3 regions of the Nonomuraea sp. NPDC003727 genome follow, and region 2 is predicted to be linked to each of the others. Evidence: riboswitches for the same ligand, from Rfam matches in the RefSeq annotation. Region 2 holds a riboswitch; each other region holds the start of a gene.
What was found. Region 2 has a riboswitch for cyclic di-AMP ahead of ACWDLG_RS36120 (C40 family peptidase). Riboswitches for the same ligand answer to the same signal wherever they lie in the genome.
Positions count from the first base shown of each region.

Region 1: it holds a riboswitch for cyclic di-AMP, as region 2 does, so the genes downstream of both, ACWDLG_RS42420 (CHAP domain-containing protein) here and ACWDLG_RS36120 (C40 family peptidase) in region 2, are expected to answer to the same signal.
Region 3: it holds a riboswitch for cyclic di-AMP, as region 2 does, so the genes downstream of both, ACWDLG_RS18430 (C40 family peptidase) here and ACWDLG_RS36120 (C40 family peptidase) in region 2, are expected to answer to the same signal.

Region 1 covers NZ_JBSFNE010000032.1:56,181-61,651, reverse strand. The annotation lists gene ACWDLG_RS42425 (RNA 2'-phosphotransferase) at 1-262, shown strand, start outside; gene ACWDLG_RS42420 (CHAP domain-containing protein) at 494-1,195, opposite strand; cyclic di-AMP (ydaO/yuaA leader) riboswitch at 1,211-1,345, opposite strand; gene ACWDLG_RS42415 (SEL1-like repeat protein) at 1,476-1,916, shown strand; gene ACWDLG_RS42410 (Gfo/Idh/MocA family protein) at 1,897-2,856, opposite strand; gene ACWDLG_RS42405 (aldo/keto reductase) at 2,948-3,772, opposite strand; gene ACWDLG_RS42400 (hypothetical protein) at 3,842-4,810, shown strand; gene ACWDLG_RS42395 (DUF6716 putative glycosyltransferase) at 4,807-5,471, shown strand, end outside.
Region 2 covers NZ_JBSFNE010000019.1:19,226-24,696, forward strand. The annotation lists gene ACWDLG_RS36110 (branched-chain amino acid aminotransferase) at 1-329, opposite strand, end outside; gene ACWDLG_RS36115 (3-isopropylmalate dehydrogenase) at 539-1,591, opposite strand; cyclic di-AMP (ydaO/yuaA leader) riboswitch at 1,692-1,835, shown strand; gene ACWDLG_RS36120 (C40 family peptidase) at 1,998-2,486, shown strand; gene ACWDLG_RS36125 (hypothetical protein) at 2,704-2,826, opposite strand; gene serA (phosphoglycerate dehydrogenase) at 3,155-4,744, opposite strand; gene ACWDLG_RS36135 (hypothetical protein) at 4,976-5,471, shown strand, end outside.
Region 3 covers NZ_JBSFNE010000006.1:429,239-434,709, forward strand. The annotation lists gene ACWDLG_RS18415 (glycosyltransferase family 4 protein) at 1-127, opposite strand, end outside; gene ACWDLG_RS18420 (M48 family metallopeptidase) at 231-1,454, opposite strand; gene ACWDLG_RS18425 (hypothetical protein) at 1,451-2,266, opposite strand; gene ACWDLG_RS18430 (C40 family peptidase) at 2,384-2,944, opposite strand; cyclic di-AMP (ydaO/yuaA leader) riboswitch at 3,018-3,160, opposite strand; gene ACWDLG_RS18435 (LysR family transcriptional regulator) at 3,502-4,431, shown strand; gene ACWDLG_RS18440 (NlpC/P60 family protein) at 4,395-5,351, opposite strand; gene ACWDLG_RS18445 (NYN domain-containing protein) at 5,453-5,471, opposite strand, start outside.

The DNA.
Region 1 (5,471 bases), on a different contig from region 2:
GCACGTCCTCTACCACGGCACCGTCGGGCGCAACCTGGCCGCCATCAGGCGCTCGGGCCTGCTGCCGATGACCAGGAGGCACGTCCATCTGTCGGCCGACAGGCAGACGGCGGTGCGGGTCGGCTCCCGGCGCGGCGTCCCGGTGGTGCTGGTCGTCGACGCGCGGGCGATGCACACGGCCGGTTACGAGTTCGTGGTCAGCGCCAACGGGGTGTGGCTCACCGACGCCGTGCCGGCTGCTTACCTGCGGTTCCCCGACTGATCGGTGCAGACAGGGGGATGGACGAGGGTCCTGCGGGTGGCCGGAGGGCGCGCGCGCTGAGACGGCGCCGTCGCGGCCCGGGGGAACGTTCTGCGGGGGAACGTACTGCGGGGGGAACGGGGTGGCCGGTCCGAGGGGACCGGCCCGAGCCCGTGGGTGGCCCCCGTCACCGGAGCGGCGCGTGGCCGTCCTGGCGACAGGGCCGGGGGGAATGCGGGGGAAGGGGAAGCGTCAGCCGCCGTAGCTGGGGTAGCCGTAGCCGACGACCTGCGACTTCGGACGGACACGCTGCTCGACGGCGCCGTTGCCGGTGTTGCCCTCGATCGTGCTGATCGTGCCGTCGCCGTTGTCCTTCTCGACGAAGCCGACGTGGTCGATGGAGTCGAGGCTCTTGCTGCCGTCCCAGGCGAAGAAGACGACGGCGCCAGGCTTGGGCGCGGTGCCCCAGCGCTTGTTGGCCTTGAACCACTTGGCGTGGGTCACCGTGTAGGCGTCCCAGCCGACCTGCGTGCGGGCGCCGGTCATCTCACCGACCCACGAGACGAACATCGCGCACCACGGGGCGTTGGCGTACGCGCTGACGTCGCCGCCGTCCCTGACGACCGTCTCCCTGGCGCGCTGCGATCCGACGTACCAGTTCTGGAACTTGGTTCCGCCGCCCGCGGAGTTCTCCTTGACGCCGACCTGCTTCTTGGCCTCGGTGAGAACGACGGTGGCGGAGGGGATGACCTTGGCCTCCGGTCTGGCGGCGGCGGGCCTGCCGGCCTCCTCCTTGGGCGCCTTGGCGAGGACGGCTACCCGCTGGCTCTCGGACAGCGGGAGCTTCTCGGCCTGGGCGGCGGTGGGAACGAACGAGCCGGCGATGACGACGGCGCCGAGCGCGGCATGCGCGTAGGTGAGCTTCGGGGCACGGCTACGGCTGGGCTTTGCCATGGGAAGGGGAACTCCTTGCTAGCTTCCTGCCGCTTACCGGGTTAGCTGACGGGTTCGGACGCGAAGCTGCCCTACGGCACGGTGTGCCGATTCACCCCAGAGGAAGTGGGTCCCCGGTTCCGCAAGGTGCGGATTCAGCGGTCACAGGCGAACCTGTGATGATTGCAATGACAGGCAATGTCCGGAATGCCCGGTTTATGCCTTGAGTGAGCCTAAGGTAATACACGAGGCAAGTAGCTTACAAATTGATAAAGGTCCGGCGATCATTTACGGTCAGGTCATGTCGCCACAGGACCTGTTCAACAGGGGGCTGCGGGAAGACGGACACCGTCCGGACGAAGCCCGGCGATGGTATCTCCTGGCGATCGCATCGGGCCATCCGGCCGCCGTCCAGCGGGCGGCCTTCAACCTCGCGCTGATCGAGGACGAGAGCGGCCACCTCGACGCGGCCCGCCACTGGTACGGCAGGGCCGGCACACCCAGGGCGATGTTCAACCTCGGCGTCCTGGAGGACTGCTGCGGCAACACCGACGCGGCCCGGCGCTGGTACGCCAGGGCCATCGAAACCGGCCACGAGGAGGCCGCGCCGCGCGCCATGTTCAACCTCGGCCTGCTGGAGGGCAGGGAGGGCCGCCCCGACCGGGCCCGCGCCCACTTCCGGGCGGCCGCGGGCTCCGGCCACGCCGAGGCGGCGGCCCGCGCTACCGAGCGCCTAGCCTGACCCTGGCGTCCTCCAGCATCCGCATCATCGCCAGGCTCTCGTCCAGCGGCATGACAGAGCTCTCCGTCCTGCCCTCGGCCAGCGCGGCGCGCACCTCGCGCACCTCCTCGGCGTAGCCGTTCATGGCGGGGTCCAGGACGAGCTCCTCCGGATCCACGCCCGGCCCCGACAGCACGATGCGCCGCGGCGCCCAGAACGGCGCGGCGATGTCGGCCCGCAGCCCCGTGCCCACCACGGTCGCGGTGTTGGCCAGCGGGCTGAGCAGCGAGGTTTCGACCAGCGCCCTGGTGCCGCCCGCGTAGGTGAGCAGCGCCGCCACCTCGGCGTCCACGCCGGAGGGGCCGAGCGATCCGGTGAGATGCGTCTCAGCCGGCTCGCCGAGCAGCAGCTGCGCCAGCCCGAACGGGTAGATCCCCAGGTCGAGCAGCACCCCGCCGCCGAGCGCGGGGTTCCAGAGCCGGTGCTCGGCCGCGTAAGGCTGGACGAAGCCGAACGAGGCCTGCACCGAGCGCAGCTCCCCGAACCTCTCCTCCGTCAGCAGCGCCCTGATCAGGGGATTGAAGCGCATCCACATCGCTTCCATCAGGAACACGCCCGCCTGCCTGGCCAGCTTCACCATCCGCTCGGCGTCGGCCACGCTCGCGGCGAGAGGTTTCTCACACAGCACGGCCTTGCCCGCCGCGATGGCCGCCTCGGCCACCTCCAGATGCTGGGCGTGCGGGGTGGCCACGTAGATCACGTCGACGGCGGGGTCCTGGCACAGCTGGGCGTAGGAGCCGTAGGCCGCGTCCGCGCCGAGCTCCGCCGCCAGCTCCGCGGCCCTGCCCTGGTCGCGGGAGCCGACCGCGGCCACCCGCATGCCGGGCTCCGCGGCGATCACCGCGCCGACCGTCCTGGCGATCCCGCCCGTGGCCGCGATGCCCCACGCTAACTCACGCATGACGAACCTCCCTTTCCGCGATCAATCCTCCCTTATCTCGGACATGCGAACGGCCCGCGCCGGCGGCGCGGGCCGTGCCCGTTCGGTCATGTCAGCCCATCCAGTTGAACGTGGCGGGGTCGGGACCGAGGCGCGTGCCGGTGTTCAGCGCGCCGATCGCCGCCATGTCCTCCGGGTCGAGGGTGAAGTCGAACACGTCGATGTTCTCCCTGATCCGCGAAGGGGTGACCGATTTGGGGATCACCACGTTGCCGAGCTGGACGTGCCAGCGCAGCACGACCTGCGCGGGCGACTTGCCGTGCTTGCGGCCCAGCGTGGCCAGCGCCGGATCGTCGAGCAGCCCCCTGCCCTGCCCGAGCGGGCTCCACGCCTCGGTCAGGATGCCGTTGGCCTCGTGGAAGGCGCGCAGCTCCGGCTGGGGGAAGCGGGGGTGCAGCTCGATCTGGTTGATCGAGGGGACGATCTCGGTCTCGTTCATGAGCCGCTCGAGGTGGGCGATCGTGAAGTTCGACACGCCGATCGCACGCACCCTGCCGTCCTTGTAGAGCCGCTCCATCGACTTCCACGCCTGGACGTACTTGTCCTGCGCGGGGACGGGCCAGTGGATGAGGTAGAGGTCGAGCTGGTCGAGCCCCAGCCGGGACAGGCTCGCCTCGAAGGCCGCCTCGGCCCTGTCGTGGTCGTCGTTCCACAGCTTGGTGGTGATGAACAGCTTCTCGCGCGGAACGTCCGCGCGGGCGATCGCCCGGCCCACGCCCTCCTCGTTGAAGTAGAGCCTGGCGGTGTCGATGCTGGTGTAGCCGGCCTCGATGGCGAAGGACACGGCCCGCTCCGCCTCGTCGTCGGGAACCTGCCAGACGCCGAAGCCGAGTTGCGGTATCTGCACGCCGTCGGTGTTGAGCAGCAGCGAGTTCATGTTCATCTCTCCATTGTTAACGTCGCGTTGGCTGGCACTTCGAGTGGGCGTCCTACCGTGGCGCGTGTCGTGAACGAACAGGAATCCGTGGCCTGGGTGGAGTCGCCACTTCAGATGCTCTGCGCCGTCGAGGCCCACCACGCCGGGCTGCTGGGAGACCGGACGCTGGTGGTGCCGCGCGCCGGGCTGCGCCCGCTGGCCACCACCAGGCGGGAACTGCTCAGGCTCGACCTGCCGCGCGGGCTGGAGCTGGCCGAACCCAGCGAGCGCATGCCCCGCACGCTCAACGCCGTCGGCGACGCCTTCTCCGGCCGGGTCCAGCTGCGCTGGGTCATGATCCGCCCCGGTCGCGTCGTGATCGTCGACGACGGGCTCGCCACGATCCGGCTGCTGGAGCTGCTGTCGGCCCGCCCCGCCAGGCCGCTGCTGCGGGCCCGCGCCGAGCCGAGCGCCTGGCGCACCACGCTCGGCCTGCTGGCGGCCGGACGGCTGCGCCGTACCGCCCGCAAGGGCGCGCTGTCGGTGTTCACGGCCCTTCCCGTGCCAGGCGAGCTGGCGGCGGCCGTCCGGCAGGCCGGCGTCGAGCTGGCCGGCCACGACTTCGACTGGCTGCGCGCGCAGCCGATGAGCACGCCCGGCCCCTCCGAGCGGACGGTCGTGCTCGGCACCTCCCTGGTCAGGAACGGCCTGGTGCACCGCGAGCGCTACCTGCGCTGGCTGACGGAGCTGGCGGCCGAGGAGCCGCTGGCCTACTACCCGCACCGCCGCGAGGACCCCGTCGACCTGGCCCTCATCCGCGAGCGGCCCGGCATCACCGTCCACGCCCCCGGCGTTCCAGCCGAGCTGACCCTGCGCGGCCTGTCCGCCGAGCAGCGCGTGGTCAGCCTCCCCTCGACCGCCATCAGCTCGCTGCGGGTGCTGCTCAGCCCGCGCGGCGTCGCGGTCGAGCCCGTGCACGTGCCCGACGACTGGTGGACCAGCCGCGCGGCGCCATCCCTCCGATCCCACCTGCAGATGTTCTCGGGAGTACCCAGTTGAAGGTCCTGGCTCTGGCCGATTCCGACTCGTACCTGAAGTGGGCGGCCAGTCTCCTGGACGACCTGCCCGCCGACTGCGTGACGGAGCTCGCGGTCGTGCGCACCCCGATCACCCCCTCACCGGAGCAGATCGCCGCCGCGGTCGCCGGGACGCGGTCCTCGGCCGTCCCCGTGCTGTCGGCGCGGGCGCTCAGGCGCGCGGCCGAACGGCTGCGGCCCGACGCGATCCTCGTGGCGTGCACGGGACCGGTCGTCGACGTGCTGGTCGCCGAGGTCCTCGACGGCCTGCGGCCGCGACCCGTCTTCGTCACGGGACTGCCCGGCATCTCGGTCCCCGCCACCGAGAAGGCCTGGCTCTTCCGCAGTGGCTGCGACCTGTTCGTCGTGCACAGCGGCAGGGAGGTCGCCGAGTTCGGCGCGCTGGCCGCCCGGCTCGGCGGGGGCGGCGCGGTGGGGCTGGCCAGGTTGCCGTTCCTGCGTGACGTGCCCCCCGTCGAGGGCGGCAACCGGGTGGTGTTCGCCACCCAGGCCAAGGTGCCGCGGCGGCGCGAGGACCGCGAGACGATCCTGCGCGCGCTGGCCACGCTCGCCGCCGCCCGGCCTGACCTCGATGTCGTGGTCAAGCTGCGGGCGCTGGAGGACGAGCGGCAGACCCACAACGA
Region 2 (5,471 bases):
ATGCGGACGCAGGAGGCGTTGAAGCGGCCGGCGTTCGCGTAGGGCCGGAACGTCACGATCGACCCGGTGGCCTGGCGGTAGGCCTTGAGCCCCTCGAACAGCTCCTGCGCGTAGTGGAAGACGGAGGTGGCGGGGTCGAGGACGAGCGGCCCGTACGGCGTGAGCCGCGCGTCGTGCCAGCCCCTGCCCTCGGTGTAGTCGATCGAGATCATGTGATCGGTGAAGGTCTGTCCGAACCCCGGGTTCGCCAGTACCTGCTCGCGCTCCGCAGCGGTGCGAGCGTGGTCGGAGAGCTGCACATCGAAGCTGAGCTTCTGAGCGGTGGTCATGACAGAAATCCTTCTCTTTCCGCGAGATTTGCCCTGAGTCCATTTTGCGATGAACCGGGTAACGGGAACTTACAGCAAACGCCTGGCGTTCTCGCGAGCCGCCAGGCGCTGATTGTGGTATCCAGGCGGCTACGCGCTCGCCGGATCCCGGACAGTATGGACCCGGCCGAAGGGCGCCAGGCCGCCTATGGTGCTGGAGTGGCAGGCGGTCAGGCGCCGCCGGCTACTCGTGCGGTGATGTCGTCACCGATCTCGTGCGTCGTACGGCCGGCCCGTCCGGTGAGGCGCTCCACGATGTCGTCGGCCACGGCCTGCTCGACGCGGGCCGCCTCCTCGGTCAGGCCGAGGTGGTCGAGCATCATGGCCACCGACAGAATCGTGGCGGTGGGGTCGGCCTTGCCCTGGCCGGCGATGTCGGGCGCGCTGCCGTGGACCGGCTCGAACATGCTGGGCGCGGTCCGGTCGGGGTTGATGTTGCCGCTGGCGGCCAGCCCGATGCCGCCGGCGATGGCGGCGCCGATGTCGGTGATGATGTCGCCGAAGAGGTTGTCGGTGACGATCACGTCGAAGCGCTCGGGCTGGCTGACGAAGAACATCGAGGCCGCGTCGATGTGCTGGTAGTCGGTCGTGACCTGGGGGAACTCGGCGGCCACCCGGTTGACGGTGCGCATCCACAGGTCGCCGGCGTAGGTCAGCACGTTGGTCTTGTGGACCAGCGTGAGCTTCTTGCGGGGGCGCTCGGCGGCCTTGGCGAAGGCGTAGCGGACCACGCGCTCGACGCCGAAGGCGGTGTTGAGCGACTCCTGGGTGGCGATCTCGTGCGGGGTGCCGCGACGCAGCACGCCGCCGGCGCCCGCGTAGAGGCTCTCGGTGCCCTCGCGCACGACGATCATGTCGATGTCTTCGGGGCGGGTGTCGGCCAGCGGGGTCGTCACGCCGGGGAAGAGCTTCACCGGACGCAGGTTGACGTAGTGGTCGAGCTCGAAGCGGAGCCGCAGCAGCAGGTCACGCTCGAGGACGCCCGGCGGGACACTGGGGTCGCCGATCGCGCCGAGCAGGATGGCGTCGTAGCCGCGCAGCTCCTGCAGGGTCTCGTCGGTCAGGGTTTCGCCGGTGGCGTTGTAGCGAGTGGCGCCCAGATCGTAGTGGGTGGTCTCGATCTTGGCGCCGACCGCCTCCAGGACCTTGAGCCCCTCGGCGACGACCTCGGTGCCGATCCCGTCACCGGGGATGACGGCCAGACGAATGTTGCGCGACTCCATGGCCGGTACCTTACCGGGTCGTCTCGGCTGGCGAACACCTGATCTCACTTTCCGGACACGGCGTTTTGTCGTGTTTGCGGTCTTTTGACCCTTTCGTTAGAGTCTCGGCCAGCCTAATCCGGTGCGACGTTCGCACGGAGCCGGGGACCCATTCCCCCTGGGGCGAATCGGCACCCCCATGCCGTAGGGCGGCTTCCACGCCCGAGCCCGTCAGCTAACCCGGTCGGCCCCGTGGAAGGACATTCCCCTGTCTCGCATCATCACGGCTGCCGTCGTCGGCGGCCTCCTCGCCACAGGTATCGCCGCCGCCTCCCCCGCGTCGGCCGCCCCCGCCCCCGCCCTGAAGCAGCCGGTCACGGCCGAACCCGGCACCGACCGGCCCGTCCAGGACGACCCCGCTCGTACGGTGACCCTCACCGGAGCGGACATCAAGAAGGCCCAGCTCGAGAAGGCACCCAAGCCCGCATGGCAGATCGCGCTCGACTTCGCGATGGCCAAGCGGGGCACGCCGTACGTCTGGGGCGGCACCGGGCCGAACGGCTACGACTGCTCAGGACTGACGATGAAGGCCTACAAGAAGGCGGGGATCGAGCTTCCTCGCGTGGCCGCCGACCAGTACCAGGCGTACGACAAGAAGATCACGTGGAACAACCTGAAGCCCGGCGACCTGGTCTTCTTCAGCGGACTGGGCCACGTCGGGATGATCTCCAAGCCCGGCTACATGGTGCACGCGCCGCACAGCGGTGACGTGGTGAAGGAGGAGAAGCTCAGCGCGTGGCGGCGCCAGGCGTTCGTCGGCGCGGTACGGCCCGACCCCAAGGGCGTGAAGCAGCAGGCGCGACTCGTCGAGGCGAAGTCCTCGTCCGCGCCCGTGGGGCTACGAGCCACGTTCTGACCCGTCGGAGCGCGCGTCAGCCCGGGAACCGGAGGCGGTTTCCGGGCTGACGCGCGCCCGGAGGGGGATCCGGGGTCTCCCCGGTGGAGCAGGGGGACCTCCACCGGGTGGTCCCGCTCAACGGGGGAAGCCGGCCGGCGCCCCCAGGGGAAAAGGGTGGTCCCACCCAGCGGGGGAAGGGTGGTGTCCCGCCCAGCGGGGAAAGGGGCGGTCCCGCTCAGCCGGGGAAGGGGGAACCGCCGTTGTCCCTGCGGTCCAGGGCGGTCTGGAGGGCCTGCGCGGCCTCTTCCTCGTGGTCGTCGGCGCGGTTCCATGGATACATGTCGTACACGTGGCTCATCTCGTTTCGCGGACGCGAGTGAAATCGGACGTCGGATCCCGGTCGCGAATCCGACCGGGCCTGGTCTCGTGCGGTCCGGATCACGGACCGGACGAAAGGGGACTTAAGGCCGACGCAACGCCGCTCACCGCGACGGGTAGTCGACCTGCCCTAACAGGCCCCGTCGCGGCAGGTAATAAGTACGAGTACCCAGCGCATCCCTACCAAAGTACCTGGCACGGTCCAGGCTGTCTCGTTGGACGTCCGAATATCTCACGATGCGAGACGGCAGCGGAAAGAAAGAACGCCCTCCCGCCGAGCGGCGGAAGGGCGTTCTCCATGGGAAGCGTCAATCGGACAGGTCGACCGAGCGCCCGCTGTCGGCGCCGATCTCCGCCACGATCTGGTCCATCACGTCCGACGGGATCGCCGAGTCGACGGTCAGCGCGATCAGCGCCTTGCCGCCCTTGACGTCCCGCGCCACCTGCATGGAGGCGATGTTGATGCCCTTCTCGCCGAGCAGGTGACCCACGACGCCGACGATGCCGGGCCGGTCGGTGTAGGTGAAGAAGGCCAGGTGGTCGGTCGGCTCGATCTCCATCTCGTAGCCGTTGACCTCGACGATCTTGGTGATCTGGCGCGGCCCCGACAGCGTGCCCGACACCGAGACGGTGCGGCCGTCGGCCAGCACACCGCGCACGCCGACGACGTTGCGCCAGTCGGGGCTCTCGGAGCTGGTGACCAGCTCGACGGTCAGGCTGCGTTCCTTGGCCAGCAGCGGCGCGTTGACGTAGGTGACGGCGTCCTCGACGATGTCGGTGAAGACGCCCTTGAGCGCGGCCAGCTCCAGCACCCGCACGTCCTGCGCGGCGATCTCGCCACGGACCTCGATGTCGAGCTTGGTGGCGGTCTCACCGGCGAGCGCGGTGAAGACGCGGCCCAGCTTCTCGGCCAGCGGCAGGCCCGGCTTGACGTCCTCGGCGACGACGCCGCCCTGGACGTTGACCGCGTCGGGCACGAACTCGCCGGCGAGGGCCAGCTTGACGCTGCGGGCGACCTGGGTGCCGGCCTTCTCCTGGGCCTCGTGGGTGGAGGCGCCGAGGTGCGGGGTGGCGACGACCTGGTCCAGCTCGAACAGCGGGCTGTCGGTGCAGGGCTCCTTGGCGAACACGTCCAGGCCCGCGCCTGCCACGCGCCCTTCCTTGATCGCGGAGTAGAGCGCGGCCTCGTCGACGATGCCGCCGCGGGCCACGTTGATGATGCGCACCGACGGCTTGACCTCGTGCAGCTCCTTGTCGCCGATGAGACCCAGGGTCTCCTTCGACTTCGGCAGGTGCACGGTGATGAAGTCGGCGGTCCTGATGACCTCCTCGAGGCTGACCAGCTTGACGCCCATCGCCGCGGCGCGGGCCGGCGGCAGGTAGGGGTCGTAGGCGATCAGCTCGACGCCGAACGGCTGCAGCCGCTGGGCCACGAGCTGGCCGATCTTGCCGAGGCCGAGGATGCCGACGATCTTCTCGTCGAGCTCGACGCCGGTGTACTTGGACCGCTTCCACTCGCCGTTCTTGAGCGCGGCGTGGGCCTGCGCGGTGTTGCGGGCGCTGGCGAGGATGAGTGCGATCGTCTGCTCGGCGGCGCTGGTGATGTTGGAGGTCGGCGCGTTCACGACCATGACGCCGGCCTTCGTCGCCGCCTCGACGTCGACGTTGTCGAGACCGACACCCGCGCGGGCGACGACGCGCAGTTTCGGCGCCGCGGCGATGGCCTCGGCGTCCACCTGGGTGGCGGAACGGACGATGAGCGCGTCCACGTCGGCGAGCGCGGGCAGGAACTGCGAGCGGTCGGCGCCATCGGTGTGACGGACCTCGAAGTCGGCGCCGAGCACCGCGAGACCTGCTTCCGACAGCTCCTCTGCGACCAGAACGACGGGCTTGTTCACTGTGATGGATCCTTCGGGCATGCGACGGGCTGAGGGACACGTCAGCGGGCCCCTCGGATCTCTCTGAGTCTATCTAGGCTTGTGAACGCATTCACGAGGGTCTCAGGATCTGGGCGAGCCCGGTACCCACCCCCCGGGAACTCATCCCGACCGCAGCCAACTTTGTCTTGATCGGGAGATTTCTTCGCTATTAGCCTGATAAGCCGTGGGCTACTACCTATCGTTCACCCTATGAGCATCGGGAACCCCGCTCTCGCCGACGTGCTCGTCCAGCACGGCAGTCCGCACCTGCTGCTGGCCGCACTCGCCGACAGGGGAATCCTGGTCGCCGTGCGCCCTGACCGCTCCGTCGTCCTGGGCACGACCCAGGTCGGTGACCGCGTCCTGCTCGGTTATACCGGGCCCCAAACCTACGCACGGCACCGGGGCGGCCATTCGCTGTCGGCCTGCGACGCCGACACCATCCTCGACATCCAGCGCGTCACCGGCGTGCGGGAGATCGTGATCGACGCCGCAGGCCCGGCCGCGGCAGCCGTACCGATCGAGGATCTCCAGCGTTTCCTCGTCTCGACGCGGACGGGATCTCAGCCGGTGCTGTCCGGCGCGATGCCCACCGCGTACGCGACCGGGGCCATGGCCGCGGTCTCGACCGGTGGCTCGGTGCTGCAGAGCGCGCCGCCCGTGCAGGTCGCGCCCGCGCCGCAGTCGTGGATCCCCGCGCCGCGCC
Region 3 (5,471 bases), on a different contig from region 2:
CCCAGCCGCGCCACCGCGAGGCGTGGACGATCACGGAGGGGGTGCGCAGGGCCAGCCCGTGGACGAACGACTGGATACCGCCCGGCCTGGGCGGGAAGTCGTTGGTGACGATGAGCACCCTGGTCACGCCGCCACCCCGCCCACATCCGGCCGGCCGGCACGGCGCGTCCGCCGGGAGGCGGGGCGGGGCCGGGGCGCGGCAGGGGCGGAGGTCATGGGAAGCGCCCTGCTCACGGGGCGTTCATGAGCTCCCATGAGCGGGCCATGGAGATGCGCTGCGGCGCGGTCGGATGCGAGGCATAGAGCACATATTCCACAGCATCAGGCGACAAGTCCGAAATGTTGGTAACAGCAAGCCGTTTTTGCATCGCGATGAACGTCCCCGGGTCCCGGGTCAGGTCCAGCGCGTGCAGGTCGGCCCTCGCCTCGACGTGACGGCTGACGAGGTTCTGCGCGGGCCCCGACAACACCGTCACCAGCGACAGGAACCCCATGACGGCCCCGACCGCCAGCGGGTCCGACAACGGCCGGCGCCACAGCGGGGCCACGCAGAACAGCAGCACCGCCCCGAAGGCCGCGCCGAGCCCGCCCACGAGCGTGCCGTGGAGCACGTCGTCGTACGTGGCGTGCCCGAGCTCGTGCGCGATGATCAGCTCCACCTCCTTGTCCGGCGCCTTCAGCAGCGTGTCGTAGACGACGATCCTGCGCGTGGCGCCGAACCCGGAGACGTAGGCGTTGAGCGCGGTGGTCCGGCGGGAGGCGTCGGCGACGAGCACGTCCTCGACCGGCACGTCGGCCCGCCTGGCCAGATCGAGCAGGTCGGTACGCAGCTCTCCCGCGGGCATCGGGGCGAAGTCGTTGAAGATCGGCTCGAACACGACGGGGTAGACGAAGGAGGCGCCCACCGTCAGCACGAACGCGCCGGCCGCCACGGGCACCCACCACCGCCTGAAGCGCCTGGCCAGGCCGACGATCGCGAGCACCATGACCGACAGCAGCGCGACGCGCACGCCGATGGACTTGAGCCGGTCGCCCGTCCAGCTCCACCAGTTCTGGGTGGACAGCCCGAAGGCGCGCAGCTCGGTCTCGAACCACATGCCCAGCGGCCAGCGCAGCACCTCGACGACGGCGGTCAGCACGACGACGCCGAGGACGACCCGCAGCCACCACGGTCCCCTCAGCCCGCGCAGCAGCCGCGCGCCGAGGGGGGTGGCCACGAGCAGGCCGGCGAACACGACGGTCAGGCCGAGCGACAGGTAGGAGGGCACGCTCGTGGCCGCGTCGAAGGCGCGGGAGCGGGCGATCTGGGCGGAGGTGAAGTCCTGTGCGGGGTCGGGCGGCACCGTGGGCGCCCCCGCCATGACGTCCCACGGCGTGGTGAGCACCACGACCACCAGGATGGCCACCCCGAGCACCGTCAACGCGATGCCCGCCTGCCGGTCCAGCCGCCTCATCCGTCTCCCTCCGCGCCTGTCAGCTCGTTGCGGACATACTCCCGCCAGTGCGCGACGAGCGCGCGGACCGACAGGCCCAGCGGCTCGAGCGCCTGGCCGAGCCGCATTCCGGCGGCCCGCTGGTAGAGGTCGGCCAGCGCCCGCTCGCCGTACCTGGCGGCGATCAGGCGGCAGGCCAGCCATGACTCCTGGTAGACCTGCGCGAGCCGGGGCGTGCCCGGCGCGAAGGCGGCGTCGGCGGGCAGCGCGCCGGGCAGCCGTCCCGCGCGCGCCTCGGCCGCCAGTTCCGCGGCCGCCACCCGCGTCGCGAGTCCCGAGCGCAGGTAGCCGACGTAGTCGGCGAACCCTTCCCGCAGCCACACGGGCCGCCCTTCCGTTCCGGCGGCCACGTGGGTCAGCTCGTGGGTGAGGACGACGTCGCGGCCCACGGGTGTGAGGCGCGCGAAGGCGCCGGGCAGGACGATCACCTGTCCCGCCGAGGCCAGCGCGGCCAGCCCCACGACGGGGCCCGTGCCCGCGAGGGCGGCCGCCTCCGCGGTGGTCCTGGGCACCACGACCCGTGGCCGTACGGCGCGCCGCAGGACCGCCGAGACGGTGAGGGCCGCCACGTCGGCCCGCGTGGCCAGGTCGCGCAGGAGGGCGGCGGCGGTGTGGTGCCCGACGACGAGCGAGCGCGCGCCGTAGGCGACGACGACGCCTGATTCGCCGAGCGCGCGGGCCTCGGGCGGCAGGCGGCGTCCCGCGGACCCGGCCACCGTGCAGATCGCCGGTCCGGCCAGCGCGGCCGCCAGCAGGGTTCTGCGGGTCACCACGGCTGTGATGCTAGCCCGGACAGGCCGAAGCCCCGTCCGAGGGGGATGGACGGGGCTTAGGCCTGTCCGGCGGCCGGGGGCTACGCGCCGGAGTTTCGGGCGTCCGGCGGCCGGGGGTTACGCGCCGGGGCGGACCGCGCCGGCGAAGGACGCCTTGCGCCAGCCGCCGAGCTTCTCGATCCGCACGGTCTTGCCCGTGCTCGGCGAGTGGACCATCCGGCCCTTGCCGACGTACATGCCGACGTGGCCCTTCCCGCGGAAGAACATCAGGTCACCAGGCTTGAGATCGCTCCACCTGACCTTCTTCTTGATGCGCGCGTACTGGCTGTACGTGACGCGGGGGATCTTGATGCCGGCCTTGGCCCAGGAGTACTGGACCAGTCCCGAGCAGTCGAAGGCGCCGGGTCCTGTGCCGCCGAAGCGGTAGGGGTCGCCGATCTGCTTCTTGGCGGTGGCGACGGCCTTGGCCGCCTTCAGCCGCTGTCGAGCCGCCTTGGCCTGCCGTGTCGCCGCGGCCGTCGACGCCGCGCCCGCCTGTACGGCCGGCGCCGTCTTCACGGTCGTCGTCGTCGCCAGGGTGGTGGTCACCGGGGTCACCAGGGTGGTGGTCGCGGGGGCCGCTGTCGCCGGGGTCACTGTCGCCTGCGCCGCGGGTGCGTGGAGGACGATCCCTCCCATCGCCACCACGACGCCGCTGAGGGCAAGACAGGACAGACGGGTTGTGCTAGAGGGGGTAGACAGAATGTCTCCTTGGGACTTCCACCAATGCCTACCGGGTTAGCTGACGGGTTCGGGCGGGGAAGTCGCCCTTCCGGCCCGCAGGCCGGATTCACCCCAGGAACGTGGGTCCCCGGCTCCGTGCTCCATGCCGCACGGACTCGGCGGGTCGACCCGCGCACGCCTGTCTGGGGTTACGGCGCGGCGACCAGCGGATCTTTATGCGTGCACCGGCCGTTGCGGGGCCGGTGAGCGGTTCCGGCGCCATGGCTTGGTCGCCGCGATGCGAGAACGTACCCGGCACCCCAAGGCCAGGCAAAGGCCGGGCAAAGCTGTCAAGATCACCGACTGGTTCTTGTCAGAAGAGGAGTCGCTGCTCTACACCGGGTTTCGTTATCCGGATGTGACCCTGCTCACAGTTGCTTCTGTGGCGACCTGTCAGATCGCATCCGTTACTTTCCTCACACTCCCGGTATAAGGAGAATTAAGGCTTAATCCCTGCGACATACACTCGGCGCATGCTTGATGGGTGGTCGCTACGCGTCCTGGTGGAGGTCGGACGGCGCGGCTCGTTCTCCGGAGCGGCCGAGGTGCTCTCCATGACCCAGCCGGCCGTCTCGCGGCAGATCGCCATGCTCGAACGCCACACCGGCGTCACGCTCTTCCACCGCCGCCCGAGGGGCGTCCAGCCGACGGAGGCGGGCCGGGCGGCGATCGAGCAGGCCATGGCCGTGCTCGACGGCATGAGCCTGTTCGAGACCAGGCTGCGCGCCTTCGCCACGGCCGACACCGGCCGGGTCAGGGTCACCGCCTTCCCGAGCGCGGCCACCAGGTTCGTGCCCGAGAGCTTCCGCCGCTTCGCCGCCGACCACCCCGGCGTCGAGCTCTCCCTCAAGGTCGGCGGCCCTGACGTCGCGTGCCCCGTCACCGCCGGCCTGGCGGAGGGCGCCACCGACGTCGCCCTGCTGACCTCGTGGGATCCCGTCCCCGACCCGGGGCTGGAAGTGCTCGACCTGTTCGACGACGAGCTGCTGGTCGCCCTGCCGGCCGGGCATCCGCTGGCGGCCGGAGAGCGGGTACGGCTGGCCGACCTCGCCGCCGAGCCCTGGATCGACGGCACGCACCCCGACGGCCTGGCCCCCGTCGCGCAGCTGCGGGCCGCGATGGGACGCGCGCCGAGGATCGCCCACCTGTGCGACGACTGGAACGGCCGCCAGGGCCTGGTGGCGGCGGGCGTGGGCGTGATGCTCCACCCGTCGATCGCGGGCATGGCCGTGCGCTCCGGCATCCGGCTGGTCGAGCCCGCGCCGCGACTGCCCGCCAGGCGGATCAGCGCCGCCGTCCTGCCGGCGCCGGGCCGCCCGCCCGCGGTGAGCGCCTACCTGCGGGTGCTGCGCGAGCTGAGCGAGACCTACGGCCGGATGGCGCCGACCAGCCGCCCGCCGTAGGAGGACAGGCTGGCGACCTTCACCACGTCACCCGTCTGGGGGGCGTGCACGATCTTGCCGCCGCCGGCGTAGATGCTCACGTGCCCGAGCCCTGAGCTGAAGATGAGGTCGCCGGGCTGCAGCTTGTCGAGAGAGACCCTGCGCTTGGCACCCCAGGCCCACTGCTCCCAGGTGGTGCGCGGCAGCGACACGCCGGCGGCCCGCCACGAGGCCTGGGTCAGTCCCGAGCAGTCCCAGCCGCCCGGGCCCGTCCCGCCGTACTGGTACGGCTTGCCGATCTGCGCGTAGGCGAAGCTCAGCACGGCGGCGGCGTTGCCGGAGGCCGAGCCGGTGTACTTGAGGCCGGTGCTGTTGGGGTTGCCCACCCGGTAGGCGCCGAGCCTGCGCAGCAGCTTCTTCTGCTGCTCGACCAGCTCGAGGATCTTGTCCCGCTCCGACTTGACGTCGTCGCGCAGCTTGTCGGCCTCGGTGAGCGCGCCCTGCGCCTCCTCCTTGTCGGCCTTGAGCTGCCGGTTCTCCTCGTCGAAGGCGGCGAGGGTCTGCGCCCGCTCGGCCGTCATCTGGCCCATCAGCGCCATGCTGCCGAGGGTCGCCGTGGGGTCGGCGTCACCCATCAGCGAGGACCAGGTGGTGGCGTCGACGCCCTGGTAGGCGTTGACCGCCATGCCGACGACCTCGGCACGCAGGCCCGCCACCCTGGCCAGCTTGCTCTTGTACCTGGTGTTGAGCCCGTCGTAGGTCTTCTTGGCCTTCTTGTACTTCTCGGTGGCCGTGTTGTACCTGTCGACGACCTTGTCGGCCTTGTCGTTGAGCTTCTCGAGCTTGGCCTTGGCCTGAGGGATCGAGGGGCGGGGATCGGCGAGCGCGCCGTCCAAGGGCAGGAAAAGCGCTCCGAGCGCGAGACCCACAGCCACCGGCACCCGGCCAAACCTCACGACGACACGCCTCCCAGTGATCACGCCTGGGGCGAAATAGTACAGAAGCGGTGCCTAGCAGCTCAAAAAGTCACCCAATTTGTGACCTAGGCTCGGCCAAGACGG